Regions from separate parts of the Idiomarina sp. ST10R2A5 genome, predicted to be linked through region 2. Evidence: predicted binding sites of a transcription regulator. Region 2 holds the regulator's gene; each other region holds the start of a gene.
What was found. The regulator sigma-54, encoded in region 2, starts transcription at its own class of promoters, with help from an activator protein. The targets are predictions, from matches to a motif close to GTTGGCACGNNNNTNGNNT.

Region 1 (4,236 bases), 320 kb from region 2:
GTGAAGCAGCAGCGCTTTTCTACAAAATTGCTTTCCCGGTTGCATTCATTAGAACAGCAGGTCAATGACATGTTGTTGTTCGCTAAAAGTGGTGAGCAACCCATGCTGGATGATCTCAGCACCCACAGCCTGATTGAGCAAGTTCTTACCAATACCGAAAGCTATGCTGAGCAGCACCAGGTAAAAATTAATTGCATTGATTCAGCTTCCGGAGCTGTGTTGCGGGCAAATCAAACCGCATTAGTCGGGGCGATACAAAACCTGATTAACAACGCTGTTGATGCCAGCCAGCCGGGACAAGAGGTCTTAGTGAAGACCGATGCCGATAATGACAGTTGGCGAGTTTCTGTTATTGATGCGGGCTGCGGCATTCCTGAAGAAAGACAGGGCAATGTTTTCACCCCATTTTTTACGGAAAAATCCAACGGTACCGGTTTAGGACTGGCGGTTGTGCAAACGGTAATTAAGGCACATAACGGGAGTATTGACTGGGAAAGCCAGCCAGCTAAAGGCAGTCGTTTCACCTTGTCTTTGCCGGTGCACCAGTGGTCAGAGAACCGACTGAATGAGGTGTGTTATGGTTGAACGACAAGTACTGGTTGTTGAAGACGATGTTTCTTTGCGTGAGGCAATTATCGACACTTTAGAGTTGGCGGACTGCCAGTGTCTGGAAGCCGCAAATGGTGAAGAGGCTCTGTTAATACTGAAAAAAGAGCCGGTAGCTTTAGTGATTAGCGACGTTCAAATGCCGGGTATTGATGGTTTGCAACTATTACGCAGCATGAACAACCAGCAGTATGACATCCCGGTTATTATGATGACCGCCTTTGCTAAGGTGGATGATGCTGTCGTAGCAATGCGCGAAGGGGCTGTTGACTACCTGACGAAGCCTTTTTCAATAGAAAAACTGCAGACTTTGGTACAAAGGTATTTGCCGGACGGTGCCATTAACGACATTGAACCGGTTGCCGAGGAAGAGTCGAGCCAGGCTATTCTGAATATGGCTCGCAAAGTAGCTGCCAGCGAAGCCAGCGTAATGGTTACCGGGCCCAGTGGTACGGGTAAAGAAGTGTTGGCACGTTATATTCATCAGCATTCTGAGCGTGCAAATGGCCCCTTTGTCGCGATTAATTGTGCAGCAATACCCGAGAACATGCTTGAGTCTATGTTATTTGGCTATGAAAAAGGAGCTTTTACTGGTGCGAATCAGTCGTCTCCCGGTAAGTTTGAGCTCGCTCAGGGTGGTACCTTGTTGCTGGACGAAGTCACCGAAATGGCTATGCATTTGCAGGCAAAACTATTACGGGTTATTCAGGAACGTCAGGTAGAGCGGCTGGGCTCGCGTAAAACCATTCAACTCGACGTCCGTTTAATTGCGACCTCTAACCGTGACCTTCAACAAGCGGTGCGTGAGGGACAGTTGCGCGAAGACCTCATGTATCGGCTGAACGTGTTCCCGTTGCACTGGAAGTCTTTGTGCGAACGCCCTGCGGATATTGTGCCTTTAGCTGAAAACTTATTGCAGCGACACAAGCAGCGTTCCGGTATTAAAACACCTGTCATTTTTTCGGCAGCTGCTGTAAAGCAGTTACAGTCGTATTCCTGGCCGGGTAATGTTCGTGAACTGGAAAATGTCGTACAACGTGCGCTGGTTCTGCATCGTGGTGATGAAATTCAGCCCGATGATTTAATGCTGGAACTTAATGATATCGCTGAATCGGCGAGTGTGTTTCCGGAGCAAGTGAGCTCGTCTGATGATAAATCGGAAAATCTGGATGAGTCGCTTTTTCATCAGGAATACCAAATTATCAAAGAAGCTCTGCAACGCCATCAGGGTAAACGGCAACCTGTTGCGGATGAATTAGGAATTAGTCCGCGTACGCTGCGTTACAAACTAGCGAAGATTCGTGAGCAGGGACTTACCCTGACAGGCTCTTAAAGGCGACTTAAAATACTCCTGTCTATACTATTAGCCCTGTATCTCAGGGCTTTTCTTTACACAACCTTATAAGTTGGCATTTTGCTTGCATAGTTAACCTTAAATAGAGTCAGTGATGAATTTTTGACGGGGTTAATTATGAAAGTGGAAGCAAACGCACTTTACCAACAGTTACAGTCTATGGCCACGCAGGCTTCTCAGCGTGACCAGCCTACGAATGTGAACGCCCTGCAAGGTAATACTGCTCAAGCAGACTTTTCCAATATGCTGAAAAACGCAATGGATAACGTTAACGAATTGCAACAAACCTCAGGCGATTTAAAAACACGCATGGAGCTTGGTGACCCAAATGTCACGCTGGAGCAAACTATGATCGCCAGCCAAAAAGCGGGTATTGCGTTTGAGGCAACTGTTCAGGTACGCAACAAAGTGGTTGATGCGTACAAAGAAATTATGTCAATGCCGGTATAACCGCAGTAGCACTGGAGATATGAGTCGTGGCTGAATCAACAGATTTAATGGTACAAGATACCGACTTACCTGACAGCAACCGAACAAGCAATGAAGACGGCGGCGAGAAGACCGGTATTATGACAATGCTGGGTAATTTTGACATGCTTCGTCAGGTCATTGTGGTTTTAGCCCTGGCTATCTGTGTCGCCATTGCTGTTTTTATTATGTTGTGGGCACAAGAATCAACTTACCGCCCATTAGGTAATTTAGAAACCCAGGAGTTGATCAGTACGCTCGACTATATGGATGCTAATGGTATTGAGTACCAGGTTGATGGCAGTACGGTGTCAGTTCCGGAAGAGAATTATGAAGCAATCAAGCTGCAGTTAACTCGTGCGGGAGTAGACTACGGCAACTCGACCAATAACGGTTCTGAAATATTAATGAGCGAACCGGGTTTTGGCGTTAGCCAACGTCTGGAGCGAGAGCGACTCATTCATTCCCGTGAAGTCCAGCTTGCGCGCGCTATTGAAGAAATTAAAAAAGTGGCCGGGGCTAGAGTGCTTCTGGCTGTACCGAAGGAAAATGTTTTTGCCCGTCGTGAAAAGCAGCCGAAAGCGTCGGTTATGCTGAATGTTCGCGGTGGTACGTCGTTAAGTGAAGAAGAAGTTGCTTCGATTGTTGACATGGTTGCGTCTTCGGTAACCGGTTTAAATACTGAACACGTTACTGTCACTGATCAGGCTGGGCGTTTGCTTAACTCGGGTTCACAAAGTGCCCTGGCGGCAAAAAGTTCGCGCGAATATCAGATTGAGCAAAAGCGCGAAGAAGAATACCTGAAGAAAATAGACAGTATTTTGATTCCAGTGCTGGGCTATGACAATTATACCGCGCAGGTTGATGTCACTATGGACTTCACCCAGCGTGAACAAACTCAGCGTCAGTTTAACCCTGATATGCCGGCAATTCGCAGTGAAATGACGGTCGAAAACCGCTCTGTCGGCAGTGCAATTGGTGGTATCCCTGGTGCATTAACGAATCAGCCGCCACTTGACTCTGATATTCCGGAAGAGGCTGGTGCAGGAAGTGCTGGTGGCGGGACTAACGGCAGCACTCATCGCGAGGCGACACGGAATTACGAGCTTGATAACTCGGTGACTTATACCCGCAGCCAAACGGGCACGGTTGAACGTTTGAGTGTATCCGTTGCGGTTAACCAGAAAACAATAACGAATGAGGCAGGTGAAAATCAGCCTCAGGCAGCCAGTGCCGAAGAGATGGCTAATATTCGTCGCTTGCTTCAAGGTGGTTTGGGGTTTGATATTAACCGTGGCGACAGTATTGAAGTTGTTTCAGTACCTTTTGCACAACTGCCTGACTTAGGCGCCGGAGAAACACCTGTATGGGAAGAGCCATGGTTCTGGCGTGCTTTCCGTCTGGTCATGGGTGCTTTGGTTATTATGGTATTGATTCTGGCAGTGGTTCGTCCAATGCTTAAGAAGCTGATGAACCCTGAATCTGGTGTTGAAGACGATGCTGAAGCATTCCTTGATGAGGAATCGATGGGCGATGAAACCATTGATCTGTTATCCTCACAATTTGATGAGAGTGCGGTAGGGTTCGGTGCGGATGGCAGCCTGCAATTACCGGATCTGCACAAAGATGAAGACTTGCTGAAAGCAGTAAGGGCGTTGGTTGCCAATGAGCCTGAACTGTCCTCACAAGTGGTTAAAGCGTGGTTGAACGAAGATGCCTAATCAAGAAATGAAAACCAAGCGCGGTAAGGTCGAGTTTGACGTCGATACTTTAGAAGGTGTCGAGAAAGCCGCGATTTTGCTGCTGAG
Region 2 (4,236 bases):
TTATGGCTCAGGGTAAGTCCGATTTTAGTCAGCCTATGGAGGTAGAGTCGAGCCAGGAAGAGCTGGACATTAAAAACAACCGGCTAGTTTTAACTGACAATGTCATTATTCGTCAGGGGTCGTTATTAATCCGAGCAGACAGACTTGAAGCCTCGGCCAGCGAGAATGCAGAACAAGCCGATACTTTTGTTGCAGAAGGCACTCCTGCTACTTACAGCCAGACTCTGGATGATGGCAATAAGATAAACGCAGAGGCCAACAAAATTACCTATTTTCAATCGGAGCAGCGCCTGGAGCTTAGCGGAAAAGCCCGTATTTCTCAGGGTAGCAGCAGTTCCAGTGGTGATCTCATCACCTATGATTTAGACAAACAAACCATAACCGCGACCAGTTCCGGTGAAGAAGACAGTCGCGTCATCACCATTTTTACGCCAAAGGCAAAAACTGACTCCAACGAGAAAAATAACGAGAACCCTTAATATGGCAACCTTACGAGTTAAACACTTAGCCAAAAGCTATAAAAGTCGCCAGGTTGTTAAAGACGTTAGCCTGGAGGTGAGCCAGGGACAGGTTATTGGATTATTAGGGCCGAATGGAGCCGGTAAAACAACCACCTTTTATATGATTGTCGGACTGGTTAACAGCGATAAAGGCCAGATTTTACTGGATGATAACGACCTCACTTTACTGCCAATGCATGAGCGGGCGCGCAGAGGTATTGGTTACCTGCCACAGGAAGCTTCTATTTTCAGAAAGCTCACCGTACGTGACAACCTGATGGCCATTTTAGAAACCCGCAAAGCGTTATCAGACAACGACAGAGAAGAACAGCTCGATGCCTTACTCGAAGAGTTTAATATTGGGCACATTGCCAACAGCCAGGGAATGAGTCTGTCAGGCGGTGAGCGCCGACGGGTTGAAATAGCCAGGGCCCTGGCAGCAGAGCCCACTTTTATTCTTTTAGATGAGCCTTTCGCTGGTGTCGACCCCATATCCGTCATTGATATCAAAAAAATCATTGAGCATTTAAAGCAACGCGGTATTGGCGTATTGATTACCGACCATAATGTTCGTGAAACCCTATCGGTTTGTGAACACGCCTATATCGTTAGTCATGGCGAACTTATTGCCAGTGGGGATGCAGAAAGTATATTATCGAATCAACAGGTTAAAGACGTTTACCTCGGTGAGCAGTTCACCTTATAACGTGAAACCGGGACAGTCATTATGAAGCAAAGTCTGCAGCTAAAAATTGGTCAGCATCTGACCATGACGCCACAACTTCAACAGGCCATTCGCCTGCTGCAGCTTTCCTCGCTCGATCTTCAGGCTGAAATTCAGGATGCACTGGACAGTAATCCTCTATTAGAAGTTGAAGGCGATGCCAGCAACGAAGCTGACAATTCCGAAACCCGAAATATCGAAGAGCGGGATGACAGTCAGCGAGAAACCTCAGACGTTATAAAAACTCAGGAAATGCCGGACGAGTTACCGGTAGACAGCAGTTGGGATGACACCTACTCCAGCCAGACACCGGTTAATGGGGCCGCGTCCTCTGGTAAGTCTTTTGACGGTGACTTTGAAGTTTACCAGGGCTCGACCAGTGAGTCGTTGCAAGATCACTTACTTTGGCAAATGCAGCTTTCCCACTTTTCTGAGGAAGACACCGCCATAGCTGAAGCCATTATCGAAGCCATAGACGACAACGGCTATCTAATGGCCGATGTTGATGAGATTATTGAAGCGGTGCGCCTTCCGGAAGTGGAAACAGAAGAAGTTTGTATGGTGCTTAAACGCATTCAGCACTTCGACCCAATAGGTGTGGGAGCACGCAGTGTCAGCGAATGCCTTGCCATCCAATTGCGGCAACTAAGCGACGACACTGAGTACAAAGAAATTGCTCTATGTTTAGTGACTGAACATATGGATTTACTGGGCAGCCGGGATTTTCGCACCATTCAGCGTAAATTAAAGCTCTCGGAAGACGACTTGCGTCAGACCATGCGCTTGATTCAGCAGTTGCACCCCCACCCGGGTGAGCAAGTTGCACAACAACCCGTTGAATATGTCATTCCTGATGTCGCTGTGACAAAAAAAAATGGGCGTTGGATGGTCGAATTGAACCCCGACAGCGTACCTAAATTAAAGGTCAATGAAGAATACGCGGCCTTGAGTAAAGCAGCTAAGTCAGTAGCAGACAGCCAGTACATAAAAAACCACACGCAGGAAGCGCGTTGGTTTATAAAAAGCCTGGAAAGTCGCAATGACACGTTGCTAAAAGTTGCCAACTGCATAGTGCAACGCCAACAAGGCTTTTTTGAGCATGGCGAAGAAGCCATGAAGCCTATGGTTTTAAACGATGTCGCCGAAGCGGTGGATATGCACGAAAGCACCATTTCGCGGGTGACAACACAGAAATACTTACACTGTCCGCGGGGCGTGTTTGAGTTAAAATACTTTTTCTCAAGTCATGTCAGTACTGAGGGCGGTGGTGAGTGTTCAAGCACTGCAATACGTGCTTTAATTAAGAAGATGGTCGCTGCAGAAAACCGCAGTAAACCGTTAAGTGACAGCAAAATTGCTGAACTGATAGCTGAACAAGGTATCCAAGTAGCAAGGAGGACAATTGCGAAGTATCGGGAATCGTTAAACATTCCATCATCGAGCCAACGCAAAAGTCTTTTGTAACTTTGTTAACTGCAAGAAGGAAGACGTTATGCAAATTAATTTGACCGGTCACCACATCGATATTACTGAAGCTTTACGTGACTACGTAGACACAAAATTTGCCAAGCTGGAACGACATTTTGACCACATTACTAATGTTCACGTCATCCTAAATGTTGAAAAAACGATTCAAAAAGCGGAAGCTACGCTGCACGTGAATGGCGGTGAAATTTTTGCCGACGCAAAACACGACGATATGTACGCGGCCATCGACGGTTTAATCAATAAGCTAGACCGTCAGGTGATTAAACACAAAGAAAAAATGAAACAACATTAATCCATGCAACTGAGTGAATTGTTAAGCCCCGACTGCACCAAGTGTGCAGTCGAGGGCGCAAGTAAAAAAAGACTGCTTGAAACCATTAGTCAAATCGTAGCTCCTAAGTTGTCCGGCATTACCCGCCATGACATTTTTGAGAGCCTATTGAACCGTGAGCGTTTGGGCAGTACGGGAATTGGCTTAGGTATCGCAATTCCTCATGGCCGATTACCCAATGCTAACCACCCGGTTGCGGTATTACTCACGCTAGATGAGCCGATTGAGTTTGACTCTATCGACAACCAACCCGTCGATATTATATTCGCGCTTCTGGTACCAGAATCCGAACACGAAAACCATCTGCAGACTTTAGCTTCTGTCGCTCGCCGTATGAATGACAAAGACTGCACACGTGCATTACGCCAGGCTGACTCCGACAAAGACTTATACCAATTATTTATTGGCAAAGGTGAGCAGTCGCCATGCAACTGATCATTGTTAGTGGTCGTTCCGGTTCAGGTAAAACCATCGCGTTGCGGGTCCTTGAGGATTTAGGTTTTTACTGCGTTGATAATTTACCAATTAGCCTGCTACCCACGTTAGTCCATGCTGTTATCGAGCAATACCAGAAAATTGCCATTAGCATTGATGTTCGTAACTTACCCGAGCACTCCGAAGAACTGCTGGACTCACTCAACTTTTTGCCTAAAGGCGTAGAGCCCGAAATTCTGTTCATTGATGCAGACGACAACACCTTATTAAAACGTTTCGGTGAAACCCGGCGACTACACCCGCTCTCGCAAAAAGAACTTCCTTTACTGGAAGCGCTGCAGACCGAGCATAAAATGCTTGAGCCTATTATGGAACGTGCCACCTGGCGTCTGGACAGTAGCGATCTATCGCTGCACCAACTGAGCGAACAGGTTACTGAGCGTGTACTTGGTCGCGCAGATAAAAAACTCATTATTGTCTTTCAGTCATTTGGCTTTAAATATGGCTTACCCAAAGACGCCGACTTTGTTTTTGACGCACGAATTTTACCGAACCCACACTGGCAACCTGAGCTAAAGTTGTTAACGGGGTTGGATACCGATGTCCAACTCTTCTTCCGCCAACAGCCTTTAGTCACTAAGTTTATCTATCAGCTGGAAAACTTTCTCGACACCTGGTTACCGCATTTTCAGCGCAGCAATCGAAGTTATCTGACTATTGCCACCGGCTGCACTGGTGGTCAGCACCGTTCAGTTTAT
Region 3 (4,236 bases), on a different contig from region 2:
TGCCATTGACGCCTGCCGATAAAGGGTTACCGCCAACGGTAATATCACGCCCAAACATCGTTGGTGCGCCGAGTTCTGCCGAACTCTCTTTTGAGGTTTCAGTGGTTGCCGTTTTGCTGGCCGTTGTCTGTTCCTGTAGCGTCACAGTAATAATGTCGCCTAACCGCCGCGCTTTAATATCGGAATACAGGTTGTCTGCGTAAGCGTCCTGAAATAGAGAGCCTGTTGGTACAACAGGCTGGGCACGCTCTTCCGGTAATACGGGTGCGTAATATGGGTCATTTGGCATCGGTTTATGTGGCGTTTGCGCACACCCCGCCATGACCAACGCTGTTAAAGTAAAAAGTAAAAAACGCATAGACTCACCCGCTATTTATTCAATTAAAGCTGCTGATTCACATAGCTCAACATCTGGTCTACAGAAGAAATTACTTTTGAATTCATCTCGTAACCCCGTTGACTTTCAATCAGATTCACCAGCTCTTCAGTTACATTCACATTTGAGGTTTCCAGCGCGCCCTGAATGGTATTCCCCATTCCGTCAACACCGGGAACGGCTTCTAAAGGCGCACCACTTACAGCCGTCTCTTTATATAAATTCTGACCCATAGGTTGTAAGCCCGCCGGGTTAATAAAGTTAACCAGGTTAAGCTGCCCGACAACAACGTTGTCCGGGTTGCCCGGTTGAGTAACCGTCACTTCACCTTCTTGCGAAATGCTGACCGACATCGCGTCTTCTGGTATCTGAATAGCCGGCTCTATGGTGTAGCCGTTACCCGAGGTTACCATTTCACCTTCTTCGTTCAGTGAAAACTGACCATTCCGGGTATAGGAAATGTTTCCATCCGGCATCAACACCTGAAAGAAGCCTTTGCCGTCAATCATCACGTCCAATGAATTGTCCGTTGTCTGAACATTACCCTGAGTATGTGCTTTTTGCGTTGCAACTACTTTAGTACCGGCACCAAGCATCAAGCCGTTAGGTAGCTCAGTGTCCTGAGCGGACTGACCACCTGGCTGATTAATATTCTGGTACAGCAAATCTTCGAACACCGCCCGGCTTTTCTTAAAGCCAATCGTGCTGGAGTTCGCCAGGTTGTTGGAAATGACTGAAATATCGCGTTGCTGCGCATCCAGTCCGGTTTTACTTATCCATAATGCTGGGTTCATAGTGTTTCTCCTCGGGCTACGATTAGCTCATTCTCATCAGCGATTCAGAGCGCTGTGCGTTCTCATCGGCCGTCTTCATTAATTTGACGTTCATTTCGTACTGGCGCTGCAGTGCAATCATATGTGTCATTTCTTCGACACTATTGACATTGCTCCCTTCCAGAGCGCCAATTTCCAGTTTCACGTTGGCATCAGCAAAAGCCTGCTGGTCATCTTTTAGCTTAAACAGACCATCATTACCTTTTTCTATATTGCCGTTCGGTGGGTTCACCAGCTTAATCCGATCAATCACTTCCATTGCGTCAGCCGGAGCTCCCATAGGGCGTATGGATACATTACCGTTGGAGCCGATAACCAGGTTATCAATTGGCATGGGCACAAAAATGGGTCCGTTGTCGCCTAAAATCGTTTGGCCATTAGAGTTTTTCAGCATGCCATCGGTGCCAACTTCCAGACTGCCATTTCGGGTGTAACGCTCATTGCCGTTGCCGTCGTCGACCGCAATCCAACCCTGGTCTTTAATCGCAACATCCATGTTACGTCCGGTCGTCTGTATTGCCCCACTGGCAAAGTTTTGCCCCGGGCTTTCTGTCATAGAAAAGACCCGAGTCGGCAAACCTTCACCAAAGGCCTGCATTGCCCGTGCCTGTTGTAAGTCGGCTTTAAACGCCGTGGTATTGGCGTTAGCTAAGTTATTGGCGCGTACGGCAACGGAGTTCATATTCTCCTTTGCGCCGCTCATCGCTACCCATAGCATCTTGTCCATAGCTGACCTCCAGCCAAAATTTTGTCATCTGCGTTTGATAATGCAGATTTCATGCCAGAAACAAAAAAGACGCCCGAAGGCGTCTTTTTAATTGACAGATAAAAGCGATTAACGAATCTGAAGAATGGTCTGATTAATGGTGTTGTTAACTTCAAGCGAACGTGAATTTGCCTGGAAGTTACGTTGCGCTGTAATTAAGTCAACCAACTCTTTGGTCAGGTTAACGTTTGAGTTTTCGAGCGCAGAAGCTTCAATACCACCAAAAGTACCGGTATTCGCTTCACCAGAAAGCGGCTCGCCCGAGTCAATGCTCTCACGCCACTTGGTACCACCAATTTGCGTCAGGCCCTGTTCATTAGCAAAGCGAACAATGGAAACCTGACCCAGGTACTGAACATCACCATTAGAGTAAGTTGCCGCAATTAAACCTGACTTATCAATATCCACGTTCGTTAAGCGTCCAACTGTGCTGCCATCCTGATCAAGGTTAGTCACCTCAAAATCTGAAGCAAACTGAGTAGGACTGGTAGTACCCGAAAGATCCTGGAAGTTAAACTGGACCGTTTGGGCATCTGCACCGTTGTTTAAATACGGGTCGCCCGCGGCGTTATTACCTGACAAGTCAATTGAACCGGGATCAAACGTTGTTTGTCCAGCTGGAACATCCGGCTCACCGTTTCCTAAAAAGGTTAGACGTAATCCTGAGTTGCCATTAATTGAGGTATCAGGAGATGCTACCGCTGTTCCCGTCGGAGCTAAGTCAATTTCATCACCATCGAAAGTGGCATAAACGTCCCATTGGTTATTATCCCGTTTCACATAGTAAGTCGATAATGTATGGGACTCACCTAATGAATCATAAATAGTTGCAGAAGTAGAGCTGTGATATGTACTTGGTGTACCAGGATCAAATGGGTTAGCAGCGCCATCTATCGGCGAGCGACGCGCATCAACGTTAAAAGCAGTAAAGACATTATCGGTATTTTGCGGTGCACCAGCTACATCCGGAATACGAATAGGTTGAGTCGTAGCCAAAGCCACCGATGATGCGGTACCACTATTACGGTCAACTTGGTAGCCCTGCAGGTAGTTGCCTTGATTATCAACGATGAACTTATCATCGTTTAACTTAAAAGCACCTGAACGGGTATAAGTCATATCACGCGAACCAAGGCCATCGGTAGTAGCAAAAAAGCCGTTACCTGAAATAGCCATATCCAACGAGTTTTCAGTGAAATCCAGTGTTCCCTGGCTAAACTGCTGCGCGACCGACGAGGTTAAAACACCGTCACCCACTTTTGTGTTACCTGCGTTAAAAATACTCGTCGCATAAACGTCCGCGAACTCTGCGCGGGACTGTTTAAAGCCCGTTGTTTTCACGTTTGAAATATTATTCGCGGTCGTATCCAGATCTTTCTGCGATGCGTTGATTCCGCTGAGTGCAATATTAAATGACATAAGTCACCTCACCTGTTAGCTAATTTCAGTCACATCAGAAAGCTTGATGCCACCTAATCCTTTAAGATTCAAAACCACACCGCGATCACCGCCGGTGCTGACACTTTGCACGCGAGCGTGCATCTGTATGGGTAATTCTTCAGTCTGGCCACCGACACTGGCATTTACCGAGAAGGAATAATTTCCAGCCGGAGCTTCCGAGCCGTCAGACATTGTTCCGTCCCACTCAAACTCTTTCGTGCCTTGAGGCATATCTCCCAAGTTAATGGTTTTAACCAAGGCTCCGGTTGAGTCCTTAATATTAATTTTCACATTCTGGGCTGACTGCGGTGTTGCTATCATTCCCGTAACTCCTGCGCCTGACTCAAGGTTGGCCTGGTCTGTCGGCACCAGAACTTTGCGACCAACCATAGTTGAAGCCTGTAGCGCCTGATTTGAAGTCATATCATTTGCAAACTGGTCAAAACGATCCGACAAGCCACTGATACCTTCCGCCATGGTAAAGCTGGTCATCTGAGCAATCATTTGATCATTCTCAACCGGCTTAGACGGGTCTTGCATATTCAACTGCTCGGTTAACAGCTTGAAGAAATCTTCCTGCTGAAGTTTCTGTTCCTCATCAGGATCAGCAAACTTAGCTCCTTCTTCTTTCTTCCACTTCATGCTGTCGATGTAGGAATTATTGCTTACGCCTTCCATTTGTTATCTCCTGCTTACCCTTGACCCAGACGCAATAAACGCTGTGTCATTGTTTTGGCAGTGTCCGCTACCTGCACATTTGTCTGGTAGGAACGCGAAGCCGAAATCATATTTGCCATCTCTTCCATAGTGTTAACGTTAGG
Region 4 (4,236 bases), on a different contig from region 2:
AAAATGAATGAATTGCTTAAGTTCATCTTTTATTTTCATAGAACCAGGCTTGCTTGCGGCGTCGGTGAAAAACTTTTTACGTCGCTCTGCTGACAAGCCGCGGGCCAAAGCAAGGCTGTCATATTCTCCGATGCCACACTGCTCCAGAACCTTATTCGAAATATCCGTAGCCGTTACCTTTATTCCGGCACGCAATGCGCCGGGACTTTTTGCCTTATATTCTAAATACGTCATCGCAATAGAATACGGCTCTTGTCCTGATGAACAGGCAGCCGACCATATTTTTAAAGGTCCGGAATGATTTTTATATTCGGGGAAGATTCGGTTACTCAAAATTTCGAACGGATAAGTGTCACGGAACCACAAAGTCTCGTTGGTGGTCATTGCGTCAATTACCGCAGCACGTAAGGCACGTTCACTAATTTTCATTGAACGTTTTACCAGTTCAGCTAAAGAGTCGACATTAAAACGCCCCATCAAAGGGCCTAAACGACTCTTCACCAGGTAGAGTTTGCTCTCACCCAGTACAATTCCGCACTGATGCTCCAGAAACTGACGAAATTCCTGATATTCCGATAAACTTAATTCGCGATTCAACACGTTATATAAACTACTTCCATTTCGTTTTTTGTTTCGTAGCCTGGCCGACGTTCACGCCAGGTCCGATATCTCACCTGACGTAACACGTCAGTCTACAACCGTATTAAGCCATTTTTGAACAGCGGTCGCTAGTTCATCCGGATGAAATTTTGCAATAAAATCATCGGCTCCAACTTTCTTCACCATAGCCTGATTAAAGACGCCACTCAATGATGTATGCAAAATAACGTGAACATCACGCAAATTTGGGTCAGCCTTAATTTCTGCAGTTAAGGTATACCCATCCATTACCGGCATCTCAACGTCAGAAACTAATACCGGAACATGAGGATGCACAAGCCCCCCAACCTCTTTGGACTTCTCTTTTAAATAGTCTAAAGCTTCTTTACCGTTCTTCTTAACCTCTAACGAAATTCCTAAAGACTGCAACGCTCGTTTAATCTGATTACGGGCAACTGAAGAGTCATCAGTAATTAAGATGGTTAAGTCTTCTTTGGCCACGTTTATTGGCGCATTGGCAACATCGTCGCTGACGTCCATATTGGTTGGCATAATGTCAGCAAGGATTCGCTCAACATCGATAATCTCAACCAGCTCATCTTCAATTTGAGTAACGGCTGTTAAGTAAGCGCCCCGGCCTGTGCCTTTCGGCGGTGGCATAACATCTTCCCAGTTAATGTTAATAATGCGGTCAACTCCACCCACCAGGAACCCCTGAATGGTTCGGTTGTACTCCGCAATAATTACAAAGCGGTTTTCAATACCGGTTAACTCGGGTCCACCAGTCGCCATACTTAAGTCAATAATGGAAATAGCCTGTCCCCGAATGTGCGCAACACCTCGAATAAGAGGATTTCGCCGAGGCATAGCGGTCAGTTTGGGACAAGGCAGAACTTCACGCACCTTAAATACGTTAATGCCAAACCGCTGCCTGCCATTAAGGTTAAACATTAAAAGTTCCAGCCGGTTTTGTCCGACCATTTGTGTGCGCTGATTCACTGAATCAAGAATACTGGCCATTATTCACTCCTGTTATATGGCAGGGGACCTCTACTTCGGCACGGTACTTGCTTACATCAACAACAACCATACTGAAACCATCGAACTGCCGAACTTTTGACGTTATACCGTTTTTTTCGGCACTCGACCAGAGAACCTTAACGAATAACATCAGGAATTTTTATGATAGTACGTAAATCGCTACTGATCAGTTCGCTTTTTATTTTTGCTGCATCGTTTACCGGTATAGGCCCGGCTAACGCGGATGAAACCAGTAAAAAGCAGAGCCTGCGCTTTGATTATAAAGCCCTACAGGAGTTGGCTCACAATTACGTAGAGCAAAGAGTATCAGCCCCTGATAACGGACGCGTAGAAGTTGTTGCGAATAACCTTGACCCTCGCATGACGCCGAAAGTCTGCCCACAACAGCCGAAAGTTGATTTAGCCAATAATGCGACTTTAGACAGTTACACGACAATTGAAATAGAGTGCACTGCAGCCGCTCACTGGCGAACTTACGTGCCTGTCCGTATATATCACTATAAAAATGTCGTTACAGCTGCTTCTCCAATGTCGCCGGGGCAAATGATAAGCGAGAGTGACTTAGTTTATTCTGAAATTGACCTTAATCGTGTGCGCTCCAATGTGTTCACCGACATGACGGCTTTAGTGGGCGCTCGCATTAAAAAGCGCATTAGCGCAGGGCAAGCAATAAGCGCCAGCGACACCTGTCTTGTATGTGAGGGCCAAAGCGTTACAATAGTAGCTCAGGATAAAACATTGCGAATTACTGCTGCCGGAAGGGCATTGGCTGATGGCCTTAAAGGTGAATCTGTGGTTGTTGAAAACGCACGGTCGAACAAATCGGTACAGGCTGTTGTCACAGGATTAAATGAAGTGACCGTCAATTTATAAAATTGTTAAAATATTTACTTAAGTTTTTTTGAGTACGGTCGATAAGTAACCGAGAGACTTTATCTAGCGAGGCTAAACACAATGCCAATTAATATTAACAATGCCGGGCTGAAAAATGCCAACATTGACAGCAAATCCAGTAATCGCCAAGTGCAGAACGATGCTCCGGGTAAGCCTGCATCGGTTTCGCAGAAAGGTGGAGACGCCGTTTCTCTAACAAGTGAAGCGCAACAACTGGGTGGCTTACAAGAAAAAGCCATGAACAGCAGCGGAATTGATCAAGCCAAAGTTGACAAGATCAAAGCGGATATTGAAAGCGGTTCATACAAAATAAATGTTGAGCAGTTAGCGAATAAACTGGCTCAGTTTGAATCTGACTTATTCAGTAACGGCAATAACGAATAATGACCGTGTTGGCGCCTGTCAATGAGCTCCTTCAGGAAATGGCGGACTCGCTAGATACCCTTGCGCTGTTACAGCAACGTGAGCTAAACGCCATAGTTGACCGCCAACACGCCGATGTAAATGCTATTACAGAGGCAAAAGAAAAAGCCCTGGCCAGAGTTAATCAACTCGACCAGCAGCTTGCCGAACACCCCGATAAAGAACAGCTCAAAGATGACCCCAATTTAGCCGAAGCCGTTGCTGCGATAAAAAGCACCCTGAGTAATGTCCAGCACCAAAGCCAGGTCAACGAGCAGGTGGTGCAGTCAACATTGAATAGCATCGACCAATTGAAACAAACCATTTTACAGTCTGCACGAAAAGACAGCCTCACCTACGATAGTAAAGGCAAAATCCGCTAAAGATTTCTGCCATTCAGCCGTTACAACCATAAGTACTTTGTTCAATCAGAGGTCGTTATGGCTAAGCACCTACTTTCTTTCGCGTTACTCGCATCTACACTGCTACTAAGCGGATGTAGTGCTTACAACAACTTAGCGTATGATCAAAAACACGTTGAGTGGGAAACTCAGACTCCAGATGAATTCCCGGTTCTTAATGCGGTTGGTTACGCTCCTATCGAAACTCAGCAAGGCGAAAACGCACAGCTGAAAGATCTGAACGCTATGCGTGCTTCAAAACTTGCGGCTTATCGCGAGCTGGCCGAACAAGTGTATGGCCAACGTATTGCCGGTGGTAGCTCCGTTGAAGACTGGGCGTTAAACCAGGACAGCTTTCAGGCTTCCGTTGACGGTGTTATTCGTGGTGCCGAAGTGGTAAAAACCTACACGGTTGGTGATTACTACGCGACTGAGCTACGTCTGGATTTTGAGAAAGTACATCGTCTGTATCAGAGTACAAACCGCCAGCAAAAAGTGAAGCGCGTTGTTTATTACTAGGTTCTGACTTCCTCTTTCAACATGGCAGGGTTTTTGCAGCTAATTCCAATAGCAAAGTAACGACTAAAAACTGACACTTGGGATGCATAACACCATGAACTGGAAAACCCTGCTGCTGATCACTTCTGTTTTCTTTATCGCTATGCCGAGCGAAGCACGTTGGGTAGAAGCCCAGGGTACCGCCCGCATTATAAACGGCGATACCGATGCAGCACGTCAAAAAGCTATAGAAAATGCGCTGCAACAAGCGCTTCTCACTTCTGGCGGAAATATCTCCAGTATTCAACAAGTGGTTGACGGCGTATTACGAAACACTGAAACCCAATGGAGCAGTCAGGGTAACGTGGACCAAGTCACTATTGTTCGCGAAGAAGTTCGT

Region 1: fliE (flagellar hook-basal body complex protein FliE) is a predicted target of sigma-54. The motif match lies at 2,012-2,030, and genes of this name have one in related genera.
Region 3: ACP7FG_RS10600 (flagellar basal body rod protein FlgF) is a predicted target of sigma-54. The motif match lies at 1,977-1,995, and genes of this name have one in related genera.
Region 4: flgA (flagellar basal body P-ring formation chaperone FlgA) is a predicted target of sigma-54. The motif match lies at 1,655-1,673, and genes of this name have one in related genera.

Annotation. Positions count from the first base shown of each region.
Region 1 is NZ_JBNIEX010000002.1:19,360-23,595, reverse strand. It holds gene ACP7FG_RS02835 (sensor histidine kinase) at 1-585, shown strand, start outside; gene ACP7FG_RS02830 (sigma-54-dependent transcriptional regulator) at 578-1,939, shown strand; gene fliE (flagellar hook-basal body complex protein FliE) at 2,078-2,410, shown strand; gene fliF (flagellar basal-body MS-ring/collar protein FliF) at 2,458-4,149, shown strand; gene fliG (flagellar motor switch protein FliG) at 4,142-4,236, shown strand, end outside.
Region 2 is NZ_JBNIEX010000002.1:342,775-347,010, forward strand. It holds gene lptA (lipopolysaccharide transport periplasmic protein LptA) at 1-479, shown strand, start outside; gene lptB (LPS export ABC transporter ATP-binding protein) at 481-1,206, shown strand; gene ACP7FG_RS04230 (RNA polymerase factor sigma-54) at 1,228-2,688, shown strand; gene hpf (ribosome hibernation promoting factor) at 2,717-3,004, shown strand; gene ptsN (PTS IIA-like nitrogen regulatory protein PtsN) at 3,008-3,478, shown strand; gene rapZ (RNase adapter RapZ) at 3,469-4,236, shown strand, end outside.
Region 3 is NZ_JBNIEX010000008.1:49,929-54,164, reverse strand. It holds gene flgH (flagellar basal body L-ring protein FlgH) at 1-358, opposite strand, end outside; gene flgG (flagellar basal-body rod protein FlgG) at 382-1,170, opposite strand; gene ACP7FG_RS10600 (flagellar basal body rod protein FlgF) at 1,193-1,936, opposite strand; gene flgE (flagellar hook protein FlgE) at 2,045-3,394, opposite strand; gene flgD (flagellar hook assembly protein FlgD) at 3,410-4,093, opposite strand; gene flgC (flagellar basal body rod protein FlgC) at 4,108-4,236, opposite strand, start outside.
Region 4 is NZ_JBNIEX010000008.1:44,627-48,862, reverse strand. It holds gene ACP7FG_RS10575 (CheR family methyltransferase) at 1-600, opposite strand, end outside; gene ACP7FG_RS10570 (chemotaxis protein CheV) at 688-1,620, opposite strand; gene flgA (flagellar basal body P-ring formation chaperone FlgA) at 1,783-2,514, shown strand; gene flgM (flagellar biosynthesis anti-sigma factor FlgM) at 2,596-2,919, shown strand; gene flgN (flagellar export chaperone FlgN) at 2,919-3,320, shown strand; gene ACP7FG_RS10550 (LPP20 family lipoprotein) at 3,378-3,857, shown strand; gene ACP7FG_RS10545 (flagellar assembly protein FlgT) at 3,952-4,236, shown strand, end outside.